Regions from separate parts of the Sporosarcina koreensis genome, predicted to be linked through region 2. Evidence: riboswitches for the same ligand, from Rfam matches in the RefSeq annotation. Region 2 holds a riboswitch; the other holds the start of a gene.
The links. A riboswitch is a leader RNA that binds a small molecule or an ion and turns the genes downstream of it on or off. The one in region 2 is predicted to bind thiamine pyrophosphate.
Positions count from the first base shown of each region.

Region 1: it holds a riboswitch for thiamine pyrophosphate, as region 2 does, so the genes downstream of both, tenA (thiaminase II) here and thiT (energy-coupled thiamine transporter ThiT) in region 2, are expected to answer to the same signal.

Region 1 covers NZ_JBHSNP010000010.1:35,915-44,886, reverse strand. The annotation lists gene ACFPTP_RS05345 (HAAS signaling domain-containing protein) at 1-479, shown strand, start outside; gene ACFPTP_RS05340 (urea transporter) at 681-1,619, opposite strand; gene thiW (energy coupling factor transporter S component ThiW) at 1,701-2,195, opposite strand; gene thiE (thiamine phosphate synthase) at 2,192-2,818, opposite strand; gene thiD (bifunctional hydroxymethylpyrimidine kinase/phosphomethylpyrimidine kinase) at 2,838-3,677, opposite strand; gene thiM (hydroxyethylthiazole kinase) at 3,674-4,480, opposite strand; gene tenA (thiaminase II) at 4,480-5,160, opposite strand; TPP riboswitch at 5,261-5,368, opposite strand; gene ACFPTP_RS05310 (ICP22 family protein) at 5,861-7,630, shown strand; gene ACFPTP_RS05305 (DsbA family oxidoreductase) at 7,901-8,545, shown strand.
Region 2 covers NZ_JBHSNP010000025.1:35,047-44,018, reverse strand. The annotation lists gene ACFPTP_RS11130 (amidase family protein) at 1-1,339, shown strand, start outside; gene ACFPTP_RS11125 (DEAD/DEAH box helicase) at 1,401-2,561, shown strand; gene map (type I methionyl aminopeptidase) at 2,730-3,476, opposite strand; gene ACFPTP_RS11115 (magnetosome magnetite crystal formation protein family) at 3,567-3,908, opposite strand; TPP riboswitch at 4,001-4,102, shown strand; gene thiT (energy-coupled thiamine transporter ThiT) at 4,288-4,848, shown strand; gene ACFPTP_RS11105 (tryptophan-rich sensory protein) at 4,874-5,623, opposite strand; gene ACFPTP_RS11100 (M3 family oligoendopeptidase) at 5,784-7,589, shown strand; gene ACFPTP_RS11095 (GNAT family N-acetyltransferase) at 7,597-8,142, shown strand; gene ACFPTP_RS11090 (beta-class carbonic anhydrase) at 8,320-8,895, opposite strand.

The DNA of each region.
Region 1 (8,972 bases), on a different contig from region 2:
AGGCGATTCCACTGGGTGAGGCGGTTTTTGGTCTGGTCTGGATTGCAATTTGGCTCGTTTTTTATTTCAATGCGAACCATCTTGCGGGCGTCTATCGATCAATAGATGGTGAAGGGCTCCAATTGGTGATGCCGGCTCTTAATCAATCGGTATTGATGTCCTACCTGCCCATCGTTTTACCAATCGCTCTGCTTGAAATAGGAGTAGCGCTCTATAAATGGAAGGAACGACAGTGGACAATGAGGCTTGTAACCATAAATGCTGTCATAAAAGTCATCAGCTTGATTGTCTTCATGATCATTACCCTCAACCCTTCCCTTATCAACGAAGCAATGATTCCTTATTTGGCAAATTTACTAGAAATCAATTCGTCTTCCGTTCAGAATTTCATCGATTGGGCGGTGTGGACGATCATCGTCACCCTCATCGTGACCGTGGCTATCGAAATCTACGACAGCTACCGAAAAGCGAAAGCATAATTGTGCCTGAATTGTATCGGTGCCTGTGCACCACGCATTTATGACAATTCAGCAAAAGTCATATAAATACAGAAAGAAGCCAACCAAGTCTTGATTTGGTTGGCTTCTTGATTTTTCTTATACAATTGTAGTGCATTATCTGAATAGTTTGCTGCACAGGCACCCAAACAACTCCGGAACAATTCAAACAATTGAGCCCTATCATGCGTGCCGCATCATCATCCGTGCACCTATAAAAATCGAAGTACTCAGGGCGAACGGCATCGTCAAGGCCGGTAATCCGAACGGCAAAAGTACGGTATCGACACTTCCAATAAACACAACTGTTAAAACGCAAGCAATTATCGCACCGAATAGCGAGAGCCGGTTCACCCCATCCCGGAAAACGACACCGACAGCGATTGCCGTCAAAATAGCATTATAGCCGTACAGCCCCGCATCGATGAGCGAATGTTCACCACCAAGCATGTATGCGGTAAACATGCCGATGAAATTACCGGCTAGCGCATACAGCCCCTTCTGCCAGTCCGCAATGAAGATTGCTAAAAAGAGCAACACCCCCGCAACAATGCCCTGCAGAAAGAAGATTTGGCCGGCTCCGTCAAGAAAAGCACCTAACCAATGGATCTCGCCGGCAATTTCCAGCTTCCAATGCGATACATTTTGCGGCATTAATTCGTCCGTCAATGAAAATGTTTCGAATCGATACGAGGACAACATCAACAGCCATGTCGTCACGATGTATGGAAATGTCAATGTCGGCAAACCGGCAGGCTGCAGAAATCTCATCACCGAAGCAGTAAATGCAGCCGAAATGACAGCACCGAATAAAGCAATCCCCCAACTTAAAGGTCCTTCCAGAAACAGATAGAGCGCCATCCCTGTCAACATGGGATTATATCCATACAGCCCCCGTTCAACACTTGACGGATTCCCGCCGCCAAAGCGTCCGATTAGCGTTCCGATAGCAGCTGAAAGGAACGCCATCAAACCAAGCTGTATGGAGGTAATTGAGATTGCAGTTAATATGAGCAGGCCTGTCACCCAGTTTTCGATGAGAAGCACTTGGGAGATGCCTTTCATCGTTGCCAAAAGGAAAGGAAATCTCTTTCCGCTTACTTCAGTTCCGCCGATTCCCATGCCAATGCTCCCCTCTTTCCCATTTTTCGTTCTCATACCCTAAGACGAAACATCGTAATCCCAGCAACATTGCTTATTTTACTAATAACTTCTTATCCTTCTCCCCATCGGCACAGCTTGCAGCCTGATCGCCACGACACCCCCTATAACCGCCCCACTTAAGCTCGAGACAAGGAAAGGCGGCATGAAAAAGAAAGCGGTGACCGTTGTTCCCATCAAAATGGCCGCGTATGGAACCGCGAAGAGGGACGCAATTACCCCTGTCCCAATGATTTCCCCAATTGCAGCCAGCCATACCCGCTCCGACTTCTTATAGAGCAGACCGGCAAGCGCGGCGCCGATCATCCCTCCCGGAAAGGCAAGCAATGATCCCGTCCCCGTCAATATGCGCACCAAGCCAGTCATGAATGCAATAATGACTGCCGGAATTGGCCCTAAAAGAACCGCGGCGATGACATTAACCGCGTGCTGGATCGGATAGGCACGTGCAATGCCCGCAGGAAACGAAACAAACACGGATCCCGCCACCGCAATCGCCGTAAACACGGTCATCAAGACAAGTTTTCGCGTACTCATCGCAGCACACTCCTTTCACGACGCCACTTCAAAGACACTTCCTCCAGCCGTTTCGCCGCCATTTCGGGATTAGCAGACGAAGCAATCGCCGAAATGACAGATACTCCGCTTGCTCCCGCCCGGAAGACGGGTTCGGCATTTGCTGCCGTAATGCCTCCGATTCCGACAATCGGCAAATCAGGATACAACCTCGCGACTTCCTCAATCATCGCCGTACCCGCCACCGGTTTCGCATCGTCTTTCGTAACCGTCGGATAGACAGGCCCCATCCCGACATAATTCGCCCCAGCCGATATCGCCGCTTCCGTTTCTTCTATTGAATGGACGGAAACCCCCAATATTTTTCCCGGTCCAATTCTTTTTCGGACAAATCGCGCCTCTGCATCGTCCTGCCCGATATGGACGCCGTCCGCGTTAATCTCAACCGCAAGGTCCACATCATCATTCACGATAAATGGCACCCCATATTGCGCACACAATCGTTGGCAGCTCTCCGCAAATGCTTTCTTTTCCATCCCGACAAGTGCACGTGCCCCCTTTTCCCGCAGCTGGAAACAAGTGATTCCGCCTCTTAACGCATCCTCCAAAACAGACAGCGGCTCCTGTGCATTTACCGATCCCATAATGAAATAAAGCGTCACATCAACGTTTTCCAATCAACTCGACATCCTTCCGTTCAGCATTTCCCCGATTCCTAAGCGCTGCATGGTTGGTCGGACCATGTCCATTGCCAAGGTAAATCCCATCTTCAATTGCTGCATGGATGAAGTGCTTCGCGGTAACAACCGCCTCACGCATCGGTACACCTTTCGCAAGCTCTGCCGTAATGGCGGCGGCAAAAGTGCATCCCGTTCCATGTGTATCTTTTGTCTTGATCCGCCTGCTTCTCATAAGGAAACACTCGTCGTCCGCCGACATAAATAAATCCTCTGCGTCAGTAATATCGATCCGATGCCCCCCTTTTAGCAGTACCGCCCCGGCTCCCATCCGGAGCAATCGGTTCGCGGCATTCTCCATATCTTTCATTGACAAAATCGTTATCCCCGTCAGCACTTCCGCTTCAGGTATATTGGGCGTCAAAAGGGCAGCCATAGGAATGAGGTGCTCCTTCAAAGCCGCAATCGCCGTTTCTTGAAGAAGCGAAGCGCCGCCTTTCGCAATCATGACGGGGTCGATAACTAAAGGAATTCGTTCGTGCCGGTCTAATGTATCGGCGACTGCTTCGATAATTTCCGCTGAAAACAACATCCCGGTTTTAGCAGCGCCGACTGTAAAATCATGCAGGACCGCCTCGATCTGCGCAATGACGATGTCCGTCCCTATCGGTTGAACCGCATGGACGCCCAACGTATTTTGGGCAGTTACTGCCGTCAAGGCGGACGTTCCGAACGTGCCGAGCTCCTGGAATGTTTTCAGATCGGCCTGGATGCCTGCCCCGCCGCCACTGTCCGAACCTGCAATCGTGAGTGCAACGTAAGTCATTTGACAACCCCCTCTTCGACAACGATTTGCCCAAGCTCTATTGCAGCATCATCCATTTGGAATATAGCATTCAGGAAATGAACAGCAAAATCCCCCGGCCCCGAAGCTCGCTCCGCCGCCAATTCCCCCGCCTTCTTGTAAAACGCAAGACTATAAGCAACCGCATCAAGTAGCGCATGTTTACCGACAGAAAGGAATGCGGCGCAAACTGCGCTCAGCAGACAGCCCATTCCGGTGATCCGCGCCATGAGCGGGTGCCCGCCCGTTATCCGGATGATTTTTTCGCCATCCGTCACGATGTCCGTCTCACCGGTAACCACTACGAGACAATGATGGCGTCGAGCCACATCTATTGCCGCTTCCACAATATTTGCCGACCCATCCCCCGCATCGACGCCTTTCGCTTCCCACTCCACTCCCGCGATGGACGCGATCTCACCGGCATTTCCCCGGATGAGCGTAATCTCCAATTCCTCCAGAAGTTTTGCAACTGTCCGTTTACGGAAAACAGTCGCCCCCGCACCGACCGGATCCAATACGAGTGGCCGCCCTTTAATAGAAGCGCTTTTTCCAGCTGCGATCATTGATTCAACAACCGAACTGTCCAGCGTGCCGATATTGAGCAATGTACACGAGGAAACGGCGGCTACTTCCGCCGCCTCCTCGATTGCACCCGCCATGATCGGCGAAGCGCCCAATGCGAGCAAGCCATTCGCTTGAAAGTTTGCAACGACAATATTCGTGATGCAATGAACCAACGGGCTTTGCGAACGCAGTTCATGCAGCAATGAAGATTGCGCCATTATGCATGCACCTCCGTTTCAAACGACCATTTTTGCTTCGTCCATGCCATTTCCCAAAACTGCAATTCATAATGGACACTTTTAATGAAATGGGCTTTCAATTGTTCCCTTCTTTTATCCGAAAGTTCTTCCGTAAGTTTATTCAAACGATCGATCTGTTCACGGGTTGCCTGCTCGAACCATTCAGAACTGTACGTGGCAATCCATTTATCGTAAACCGGATGATTCGGTTTCGCGTCCTTCAGCCGCTCCCCGATTTCGTAATACAACCAATAACATGGAAGCAACGCTGATAATGTCGCGGCCAAGTCACCTTCCAATGCGGCCCTGTACAAATGCGACGTGTAGGCATACGCTGTCGGCGCAGGTTCGAAACTTTTAATGTCATTATCTGTAACGCCCAGCAGGCCAAAAAAACCTTCATGCAATGAAATTTCCGCACCGCACGTTCCCTCCGCATGCTGCGCAAACCGTTGCACCGTCAATAAATCCGTAGCCTGCACAGCTGCCAGGGCATGGACTTTCGCAAAGTGCTTCAAATAATACGAGTCTTGCAGGACATACTGTTTGAAGACATCTTCAGGCAAAGTCCCTTCAGCGAGCGCCGCAATGAATGGATGGTGGAAGCTTGCCTCCCAAACATCGCTGCATTCCTTCCGTACCTCTTCACAAAACGTCATTCCAACCACTCCTTTATAGTTTTAGAAAACCAAAAAAGCCGCTTCACTCAACACAATCGTTGAAGAAGCGGCTCGCAAATCGGCGGAAGATAACCTTTGGAAGACGTGCGATCCACTTCCCTACGCTGGTATGAGCCAGATCAGGTTCGAAGGGTCCGCGTATCGATACACGTCTCAGTCTTTTACAAAGACTCCCCCAGTGGTTAACTCTTTTCAGTTTTCTACTTCACTATATCATAGATTACTAGTTTCGTAAGGTCCGCGTAATATTTTGTAATACATAACGTTAGACCCTTAAGACCATTCGTTAAACATAACAATAAAGTAATGGGACATCTATGCAAGGCAATTTGACGGTATTTTCAACGCAGGAATAAATTGGATATCCAGGGTCTAATTCATTAGAATACATCCTTTTTTAGTATTTTAATGTGTTTTCTCTTTATTACAAAGGTTAATATTTCCATGAATATCTGTTAATTGGTTGTCACACCCCTGTTATTTTCTTTTGTTATTGTTGGTATTGTGCAGTTGGGACACTGCTCACATCCGAATGAAAGCTTTCATCCGGATAGTAAAAAAACGAACCCACCTGAGAAGGAGGCGGATGTACATATCGACTTAAAAAGATGAATGTTATTTCGCTTCAGTATTGAGTAGTCGGGAACGAAAAATTTAAGAAAAGGGAGTTTGATGAATCTTGGTTAACGAAACGAATCGTAATGAGAAGAACACGAAAAAGAGAATTTTACCGTTTGTCATGTCGACATCGATGCTAACTGCAGCTATTTTCGGAGCAAGCGGTTCGGCGTTCGCTGCGGAAAATGGCGAGCCAGAGTTTAAAAATCATGGCGAAAAGGTTTCCTATTATGCAACGAGTATTCCTGGATCTCCTGACAAAGGTAAATTCATGCGTACAATTGCAAATAAAAACTTCGTAGCTGCTGATCTGGATGAAGATGATTCAGACGATACTACTGGTGATGACGACGCTACGGACACGCCAAATGATGACGAAGAAAATACAGATACACCTGTAGATGAAGAGGACGATGCTGTAGATGCGCCAGCTGACGAAGATGTTGATGCTCCGGCTGATGAAGAAGGAGATGTTGATGCTCCGGCTGATGAAGAAGGAGATGTAGAAACTCCTGCTGATGAGGAAGTAGATGCTGAAACTCCTGCTGATGAAGAGGATGCTGAAGAAGCTCCAGCTGATGAAGATGCTGATGCAGAAGCACCTGCTGATGACGAAGTAGATGCAGAAACACCGGCTGAAGAAGACGCAGATGTAGAAGCTCCAGCTGATGAAGATGCTGATGTAGAAGCACCTGCTGATGAAGATGCTGATGTAGAAACTCCTGCTGATGAAGAAGTAGATGCAGAAACACCGGCTGATGAAGAGGACGCTGTAGAGGTACCAGCTGACGAAGAGGAAGCTGAAGAAGCACCTGCTGATGAAGAGGAAGCTGAAGAAGCACCTGCTGATGAAGAGGAAGCTGAAGAAGCACCTGCTGATGAAGAGGAAGCTGAAGAAGCACCTGCTGATGAAGAGGAAGCTGAAGAAGCACCTGCTGATGAAGATGCTGTAGAACTACCAGCTGACGAAGAGGATGCTGAAGAAGCACCTGCTGACGAAGCCGAAGAAACAGAAAAGCCAGCTGACGAAAATATCAATGAAGATACTACGTCAACTGACCAAGCCGATTCAATTATAACAGATGAGCAAGTTAATGAATATAAATCTATCTTACAAAATTATGTAAATTTACTCAATTACTATGATCTTGCTATTCAAGATTATTTCGGGATTGCCTTACCAGGTGAAGATGTAGCGGAAGAGCCAGCTGAAGGCGACGATGCTGTTGAAGGTGACGACGCTGTTGAAGGCGAAGACGCTGTTGAAGGTGAAGACGTAGTTGAAGGTGACGACGCTGTTGAAGGCGACGACGCTGTTGAAGGTGAAGACGCTGTTGAAGGCGACGACGCTGTTGAAGGCGAAGACGCTGTTGAAGGCGACGACGCTGTTGAAGGTGACGACGCTGTTGAAGGCGACGACGTAGTTGAAGGCGACGACGTAGTTGAAGGCGACGACGCTGTTGAAGGTGAAGACGCTGTTGAAGGCGAAGACGTAGTTGAAGGCGACGACGTAGTTGAAGGCGACGACGCTGTTGAAGGTGAAGACGCTGTTGAAGGTGAAGACGCTGTTGAAGGCGACGACGCTGTTGAAGGTGAAGACGCTGTTGAAGGCGACGACGCTGTTGAAGGCGACGACGCTGTTGAAGGCGACGACGCTGTTGAAGTTCCTGCTGAAGACGAAGATGTAGCAGAAGCACCAGCTGAAGACGAAGAAGCTGCTGAAGAAACGGTTGTAGAAGAAGTTCAAACAACAGTTTGGGACAAGCTTGTTGGTTATTACAATCAAGTAGTAGCAGCTTACAACTCTTTCTTCGGATTGCTTAAAAAGTAAGATAGCAACAAACTACAACTGAATAAATGCACCCCGTAACAGGAAATGTTAGCATTCCCTGCCTGAACCGTATGCCCTACGGTTAATCAAATAGGTAATTTGATCATTACTAAAGCCCTTGTGAACTCCAGCTGGAGTTTTCAAGGGCTTTATTCATTCAAAAGCATCGACGGAGAAAGGCATTTCCCTTTATGTTAAGCTAGAAATATACAGACAACTGTGATTCCCCTAAGGGGAGGATATGCTATACAAACACGGGAGGTCATATTATTGGCAGTAAAGATAAAGGTGTATTCAGATTATGTATGTCCATTTTGTCTTCTTGCAGAACAACCTTTAGCAGAAGCAATAAAAGGAAAAGACGTGGAAGTTGAATGGATGCCGTTTGAGTTGCGTCCGTATCCAAATGAAACGTTAAAGCCCGAGGAACATTATTTGCAAAGCACATGGAAACAGTCTGTCTATCCGATGGCTGAACGGATGGGCATCGATATCACCCTTCCAAAAGTGTCACCTCAACCGTACACGCATTTGGCCTTCGAAGGTTATCAATATGCGAAGGAAAAAGGAAAAGGCAATGAATACAATGACCGCATGCTTCGAGCTTTCTTCCAGGAAGAACAGGACATTGGCAACATTAATGTGTTAACCCAATTAGCCGGCGAGATCGGCTTGGATGAAAAAGAATACCGAGAAGCTTTGGAAACGCGAACATACAGAGAAGCCCATCAAGAAGCACTTCGACACGCATACGAGGAAGCGAATATTACATCTGTGCCCACTTTTGTCATTGGCGAGACCAAATTTGCAGGCATTCACTCCAAAGAAACACTTGAACAAATCATCGATGATGAGCTCCGCAAACAAAAGCCGGATTTCCCCGAAGGAATGGCTTGTGGTATTGATGGCTGCTAATCTCGGTGCCTGTGCACCACACATTTATGACAATTCAATATAAGTTATAGTAATGCATATAGAAGCCGACCAAACATCGATTTGGTCGGCTTCTATATTTTTTTATGCAATTGTAGTGTATTATCTGAATAGTTTGCTGCACAGGCACCCAAACATGCATATTGAGTGCAAGTCTGATTTCAACATTAGAATCCTCTAAAATGTCCCATGTGATCGCAGTGGCATCCGTGATGACCAGGGAAAAAATTTATAGGTTGAACCATTGGATAATGACCTTCAGGGTAGAAATTCATAGGTTGAACCATTGGGTGATAACCTACCGGTGAAAAATTTAAACGCTGAACCATCTCGTTATGATCTTCAACGAACAAATTTACATTTTGAATCATTTGTGGGTGTTCCATAACGTGCTGTCCCATAACGTGGT
Region 2 (8,972 bases):
CATGTATATGAAGATGATTTCTGAGAAAAACCGGAATATCAACGCTGTGCTGGAGCTGAATCCGCAAGCTCTCCAAATCGCCAGGTCACTTGACGCAGAACGTCGAAGCGGCATTGTCAGGTCGTTATTGCATGGCATCCCGGTACTGTTGAAAGACAATATGGATACGGGAGACGGCATGCATACAAGCTGCGGCTCATTGGCGATGAAGAACTACTATGCGGAAGAAGACGCTTTTTTAGTGAAAAAGCTAAGGGAAGCGGGCGCAGTCATTTTAGGCAAAACGAATATGACCGAATGGGCGAATTTCATGTCGGACCGCATGCGGAATGGGTGGAGTTCGCGGGGCGGACAAGTGAATAATCCATACGGTCTTTTTGATGTGGGAGGATCGAGCTCGGGCGCCGCGGCTGCTATTGCGGCCAATATGGCGGCAGTCTCCATTGGGACGGAGACGAGCGGTTCCATCATTAATCCCTCAGCCCAAAACTCTCTCGTCGGCATTAAACCGACCGTCGGAGCGATAAGCAGAAGCGGCATCATACCCCTTTCATTCACCCAAGATACACCGGGGCCGATCGCGCGGACAGTGGAAGACTCGGCCATCACATTCGGATTGATGGTCGGCCATGATGAAAACGATCCCGTGACGAAGGGAGCCGGAAGATTCGATGGAATCGATTGGCTGTCCATGCTCGACACCTCTTCGTTGGAAGGCAAAAGAATCGGCATCGCACGATCGATTTTTGCTCGGGAAATTTCTACGGAGAGAAAAGAGAAGTTCGAAGAAGCACTTCATCGCCTGAAATCTCTAGGTGCAGAACTTGTCGACGATATTGATTTAGGGACAATGGAAGACGATCTAGGTTATGATGTCCTTCTGTATGAATTCAAAGCGGCATTGAATGAATATCTCGGCCAGACGCCGATGACAAACCCGATCCGTACATTATCAGATATCATTGAATTTAATAAGGAGCATGCGGAGGAAACACTTGCCTTCGGTCAAGTGATGTTGGAAAAAGTGGATCGGACGAGCGGAACATTGACCGAGCCGGAATATATCGAAGCATTATTGAGAAACCGTCATTTGGCGGGGGAATTGGCTCTCGACCGGGCTTTTGACGAGCACAAGATTGACGTGCTTGTATTCCCGCAGGACCACGGATGCAGTTTTAGCGCGGCGGCAGGGTACCCGGCAATAACGGTTCCATCGTCTTTCACGAATGAGGGCGAGCCTTTTTGCATCACCCTATGCGGCAAGGCGTTTTCCGAACCTGAACTGGTCGGCTATGCCTATGCATTCGAACAATCTGCAAAGGCAAGAAGAAAGCCTTGACTTGAAAGATAAACGATTCCGGTCCATTATAAGATAAGGAACAGTGAAAGCGGGGATGAGAATGTCCTTCTTGGAAAAAATGGACGATAACATTAAGAATAAGTGGAAGTTTGAAAGGGAAACACCGATCCAATCTCAAATGATCCCGGAATTACTGAATGGCCGGGATGTTGTGGCGGAATCACCAACCGGTACAGGAAAGACGCTCGCCTACGTCTTGCCGATCCTTCAACAAGTGGACGGCAAAAAGATGCAGACGCAAGCATTGATCATGGCTCCTTCCCAGGAGTTGGCGATGCAGATTGTCAACGTCATCCGTGAATGGGTGGAAGGAACCGATATAACGGTGACTCAATTGATCGGCGGCGCGAACATGCAACGCCAGATTGAACGATTGAAAAAGAAGCCGACCATTGTCGTCGGAACACCTGGGCGTCTCGTTGAACTTGTGAAAGCGAAGCGTTTAAAAATGCATGATATCCGCTATATCGTATTGGATGAAGGCGATCAGCTGCTATCACGGGATTATCGTGTCATTGTGAAAGATTTGATTGAAGCGGCAAATCCGGAACGTCAAGTCGCCGTTGTTTCTGCCACGATTACGGATGAAATTGAACTTGTCGCGAAAAATCTGATGAATGACCCGATCCGTCTGCATGTCTCTGTCGAGGATATGCCGTTGTCGGGCAAAGTGGTCCATTCGTTTGTGAAGACGGATGCGCGGGATAAAACAGACCTGCTTCGTGGGCTGTCCCATCTGCCATCGATCCGGGCACTCGCCTTTATGAATAATGTCGATCAGCTTCGGATGAAGGATATGAAGCTGCAATATAATGAGGCACCCGTTGCGGTCCTATACTCTTCCATGTCGAAATTCGAAAGGCAAGAGACGTTGGAAAACTTCCGGAAAGGTGAAATCCGGATTTTGATAGCGACGGACTTGGCGGCAAGAGGATTGGACATACAAGGGCTGACCCATGTCATCCATGTCGATGTCCCCCATACGATCGAGCAATATTTGCATCGTTCGGGACGGACAGGACGTGCAGGGGAAGATGGGGAAGTGCTCACATTGCTCTCGTATCCTGAAGAGCGCACGTACAGGAAGCTGTCGAAAGGATTCAAGCCCGTCCAAAAAGTGTGGTATAAAGGAAAGTTGATGGAAGGGAATTCGAAGACGGTCGGCGGTCAAAAAGATGTGAAGAAAACGAAGAAGAAATGATGAAAAGCGGAGAGTGGCAATAGCCGACTCTCCGCTTTTGTTCTTTTTTAATCCAGCTCCGAGCGCTAGGAGCTCGGGGTCATAAGTCGAAAACTGCTCTGTGGCAAAGAACGCCACTCCGCATTTTCGCCTTATGCCTGTCGCTCCTAATCAAGCGCTCCCCGCTTTTTATAGTTGAGTCAATATGATCGGTTCGTCTTTTGTCACGATGATCGTATGTTCAATTTGGGCGACGAGGGATTTATCCGGTGTGATAAATGTCCATCCGTCCCCAAGCTCGATAATATGCTCGGCTTTTTCAGAGATGAACGGCTCTACCGCCAACACCATCCCTTCTTTCATCAATGTTTGATCCCAAGCATCATAATAATTTAGAATATGCTGCGGCTCTTCGTGCAAAGATGTTCCGATGCCGTGCCCAGTCAAGTTCTTGATGACTTTCAAGCCGTTATCCTTCGCTTCCCGCTCGACTACTTTCCCAATTTGGCTTAACTTTGAGCCTGCTTTCACTTTTGTCATCGCACGGTCAAATGCGCTTTTCGCCACGTCGCAAAGCAGTTGTTTCTTCTCATCCGCTGTGCCGACGACGAATGAAATGCCGGTATCTGCAAAGTACCCGCCGAATGATGCAGAGACATCGATATTGACAAGGTCGCCGTCCTGGATGACGCGCGATCCCGGAATGCCGTGGGCAACTTCATGATTGACACTGATGCATGTATAGCCCGGGAACTCATATTGGTCAATCGGTGCTGACACAGCTCCGCGCTCGGCAAGAAGGCGCCCTCCGAGTTCATCAATCTCTTTTGTCGTAATGCCCGGAACAGTCGCCGCCTTCATAGCTTCCCGCACTTCTGCGACGATGCGACCGATCTTTTTCAACGCTTCGATCTCTTCGTTGTTCTTCACAATCATGATTTACAGGTCCCTTCTTTGAAACGTAATTTTCCATCTGATTATAACATAGTTATTCAATCGTAAAGAAACGTATGCCTGTCCTGTCTATCATTTCAACACTTTCACGCCTTGGTAGACGTTCCAGATGACGACGAATAAAAATAGCAGTCCATAGATGATCATGAATAGAAATGGCGCCAGTCCCCAAAAGTCGAATCGCCCTGTCATCATGGTGTGCATCCTCGACTCATAGGAGATCATCGAAAACGAAAACAGGATGAATCCCGCAATGAGGAGTACGACCGGGACAAGATGCGAGATGAGTGAACGCTTCGCATGGCCTTTCACTTCATGGTCATCCGTGACAAAATAGACGATTGCAGGCAGCAGCAGAGGCGAAAAGAATATGCTGAAATAACAGAGGGCGGATAATAGTTTATTATTGGTCATGGGCTTACCTCCCGTAATTCTAATAAGTAGTTTACAATATCATCTTGCTTATAAGTACTTTAACATATACAATGGAGACGACAATTGAATTACATGACCACAAGGGGGGCCTTCAACGGCTGAGATTGGACATTTGTCCTGACCCTTCGAACCTGTAAGTTCATGCTTGCGTAGGGATGTGGATGGAAACTGACAACGATCGATGTCTCGGTTCTATCCGGGATGTCGTTTTTTGTTGCAAAAGAGTTTTGAAGCTGTTTACTAACCGTAGCCATGATCGGCGTCATTCAAACATGCCGATTATCTGTGATGCCCGGTCGAGGCAAACAAACCGCTTTTTCATTCCGTATCCCTCCGACAAAAAAAGGGGGAGTTAGAATTGGATCGTAAACGTCTGCAGTTTTTATTAGAGGTTGCTATTTTTGGAGCTTTATCATTTGTCTTGGATATGCTTGTCTTGTTCAAGATGCCCCAAGGGGGATCCGTCACATTGTCCATGTTGCCAATCATCGTTATTGCATTCAGATGGGGAATACTTGGCGGAATGTTAACAGGGTTTATTACCGGACTATTACAGGTAATTAGTGGGGCATATGTGTTGAATATCTACCAGGCGGCGCTCGATTATTTTGTGGCTTATTCGCTGGTAGGGATTGCGGCAGTTACATTGGGCTGGTTGATTAGTAGTAGAAAAGCGGGGAATAAACGATCGATGGTTTCAGCAATTGTTATAGGTACTGTCATTGGAGGAGTATTACGATTCCTTGCCCATTATATCGGTGGGATTATTTTCTTCGCCGAATTCGCAGGAGATCAGCCGGTATGGTTGTATTCACTTGTGTATAATGCATCGTATATGATTCCATCAATCATACTTTGTGCAATTGTAGTAGTACCTTTATTCACAACCGCTCCACGACTGATTCAAAGGGCGGCATAAAAAAAGGAGTAGGCGTATGATGAACTCATATGCCTACTCTATTTTTGTTGTCAATGCGTCTGCCTGAAAACAGGAAGATGCACGTGATGATGACGGCAGATAAGAAGATGGCCGCTGCAGAGATGAATAGCTCTTCCGTCCCGTTTCTGACAGCAATGCCGATAAATGCCCAAACAAACACAAGATTCATCACATAATCCTTGTGGTGGTACATAAAATGTAAAGCGAACGCAGTTGAAACCGTTAAGAAGATGACTGTCCATAATGGATCGCTTAACCCGAATCCTGTCCAACCATGGATCATCAGCAAATAACTGACATTCGAGATGGTTGTGATGAAAATCCATCCTGTGAGCAAACTGAATGGCGCTCTGCCAAACATTCGGTTATCTTGTTTCGGAAAGATAAAGTAGAAAGTAAGCAAAACAAAAAGAAGCGCGAGTTTCGCTATGACGGTAATCGTGAACAATTCGAAGTGCCAAAGGAAAATCCATGCAATATGCAGAAGGCAACTTACTACGAAAAGGAAAGTGACGCGGTCTCGATGTGCGGAGCTCATCTCGTGGCGAGTCTTGTTAAAATTGAGAATCCAGAAAAAGATCATGATATAGAGCAACCAACAGATGATCAATACATAGTTCGCCGGTATGAAAAGCAATGGCAGCCGGCTTGTAATTTCGCCTGTTGTGTTTCCGTTCAGTGAGTAGAAGCTTGCGATAATATTTAATAATATGACTGTACATAGTGACAGGGTCATCAGAAGTATTCTTGACATAGTACATCCTCCCTTTGAACAGTATACATAGGAAAAGGGAACTGTGCGAAAGAAAGTATGAAGTTTCCGTCACAAATCCATTATTTCGAATACCGAAGATTCGTGGTATAATAAAAACATGCTTTTATTATAATTTTCTAAATGATTAGGGGGATCATCATTGACTACGACAAAGACGTATTCACAAGTATGGGATTTAGATGTGTTTTTTAAAGGTGGAAGCGATTCAGAAGAGCTCCGTTCACATCTTGACGCCGTAAAAGAGCAGATCGGTGCATTGGAAAACCTTGCAGCGGCCACGCAAACGCCTACATCCATGGAAGAGGCGGATCAAGTCCTTCATGTTATCGATGAAATCAAAAACACGGCGAAAAATTTACGCGAAGCGGGCGCAGTCATCGGCTGTTTCATCGCTGCCAATACGAAAGATAAAAAAGCGCTTCTTCTCCAAGGAGAAGTGGGATCGTTAGGAGCCAGATTCCAGACAGCCATGTTGAAAATCAAACAGGTTGTCGCAAAAACGGAAGAATCGGTGTGGAAGGGACTGCTTGCAACTAAGCAACTATCCGAATTCGACTTTGTTCTGCAAGAATGGCGTGAAGAAGTTCAATTGAAATTATCCGAGGAAGAAGAAAGTCTGATTACAGCGTTAAGTGTCGATGGCTACCAAGCGTGGGGACAACTTTACGACCAGCTTGTGGGAGACATTACAATTGAAATGAACGTTGACGGGGAAAAGAAAAAACTATCCGTCGGCCAGGCGAATAACCTAAGTTCCCATGCAGACGTCAAAGTGCGTAAAGAGGCATTTGAAAAACTTGAAGAGGCTTGGGAATCAAAAGAGGATTTCTTTGCATCCGCATTGAACCATCTGGCGGGCTTCCGTTTGGCTGTCTATGAGAAGCGCGGCTGGGATTCCGTTTTGAAGGAGCCTCTCATGCGAAATTGGATGAGCCAGGAAACGCTTGATGCAATGTGGGGGGCAATCAGTGCCAACAAAGCACCTTTCGCAGAATACTTGAAACGGAAAGCCGAACTATTAGGAAATGAAAATATGAATTGGTATGATTTAGATGCACCGGTCACTTCATCAACGAAGGAAATGCCATTCCAGGAAGGTGCAGAGTTCATTTTAGAACACTTCGGAAAGTTCGGTCCTGAACTGGAGGCATTTTCAAGGAAGGCATTTGAGGATAGCTGGATTGAAGCGGAAGACCGCGCAGATAAGCGTCCAGGCGGCTTCTGTACAGGCATGCCGGTTTCAGAGCAGTCCCGTATTTTCATGACGTATAGCGGCTCCATGTCCAATGTTGCGACATTGGCACATGAACTTGGCCACGCGTTCCATTCATATGCATTGCGTCCAGTGCATTATATGAACCGCCAATACGCTATGGGCGTCGCGGAAACGGCATCCACTTTCGCGGAGATGATCGTAGCGGACGCTTCCGTCAAATCTGCGGAAACGGAAGAGGAGAAACTGGCACTGCTGGAGGATAAAATCCAGCGCAGCGTGGCATTCTTCATGAATATACATGCAAGATTCCTTTTCGAAACACGCTTTTATGAGGAAAGGAAAAATGGAATTGTACCAGCTGCAAGATTGAATGAATTGATGGCTGAAGCGCAAAAAGAAGCGTATGCAGGAGCTCTTGATACGGTTCATCCGCATTTCTGGGCTTCGAAGCTGCATTTCTATATTACGGGAGTTCCATTCTATAACTTCCCGTATACGTTCGGATACTTGTTCTCCTTGAGCATTTATGCAAAAGCCCTTACGGAAGGAGATTCGTTCGAACAGAAATATATGGCCCTGCTGCGCGATACAGCCGTCATGTCCGTCGAAGATCTAGCAATGAAGCATCTAGGGGAAGACATTACGAAAGAAGAATTCTGGGCAAAAGGTGTGGCGTTATGTGTGAAAGATGTAGAAGAGTTTTTGAAAATAGCTTCCGAAGAAAGGTGAAGAAGCATTGATTCTGCTTGAAGGGCGAACTTGTTATTTGCGTATATTGACAGAAGACGACGCCGCGATTTTCACCGAGCTGCTCAAAGCGAACCGGGATTATTGGACGGTCTTTGAGCCTCGTCATGAATCGGCCTATTATACAGTTTCTGTCCAACGGGATAAGATAAGGGAATCCATTTATCAAATGAGAGATCGGCGCGAATACAATTTTGGGATTTTTGACGCCGAAACAAGCAGGTTGATCGGTCATATATCGTTATACAGCATAAAAAGGCTTCCGTTCTCAAGCGGCTTTGTCGGTTATTCGATCGACGAACGGGAAACGGGCAGAGGTCTCGCCACGGAAGCGGTGAAGATCGTTACAAAGTTCGCATTCGAAACCGTTTCATTGCATCGGGTGGAGGCGTTTGTTTCTCCGCGCAATGCCGGTTCAGTGAAAGTGTTGGAAAACGCGGGGTTTGTCCGCGAAGGGTTGCTGAGGAAGCTGTTGTACATTAACGGTTTTTGGGAAGATCATTATATGTATGCCAGCTTGGCGGATGATTATTGAAAGGGTAAGGCCGCCTGGCGGAAACTGATAGCTAAAATAAAAAGTCGATTCTTCTAAGGAAGAATCGACTTTTTATTTTTGCGAGTAAAAGCGTAGCGTTACGAGCAAATGGCGTGCCAATTCTTCACTTGAAGAATCGGTTTTTGTCATAATATCTATTTCCCGGGAAATCCGGTGTCAGTTTTCGTCGATTGCTTCGTAGCCGTCGACGATGATGTCCAAAAGACCAGTGTCAGGATGGGCGACGAGGCCGTGTACAGGTACTTTACGATCCATAAGTGGATGATTCCGCACTTGGTTCACACTTCTTTTTACGCTTTCCGTAACATCACTGAAGCCGTGCAACCAATCCTTCATATCGATGCCGGAGTATTGTAAGGTTTTGAACAGATTTCTGTCGACTCCCCGGTCGACCATCTTACCGATGATCTGTTCCGTGTCGATGGAGCTCATTCCGCAGTCGTGATGGCCGATGATATAGACTTCATCCGCCTTCAATTCGTAGAGGGAGATTAAAATGCTCCGCATAACGCTTCCAAAAGGATGCGTGACGATGGCACCGGCGCTTTTGATGATCTTCGCATCGCCATTCCGTAAGTTCATCGCTTTTGGCAGTAGTTCAGTAAGCCTTGTATCCATGCAAGTCACAATGACGATTTTCTTATCGGGGAATTTTGTAGTGGCATATTCTTCATATTTCTTCTCGTTCACAAATTCTTTATTATACGCAATGATTTCAGACAAAATTGTCATGATGGGGCCCCTCCATTTAATTGGGATTTCATGAGCTGAAAATATCTCTTTTCAGACTACATTCAAACTATACTAAA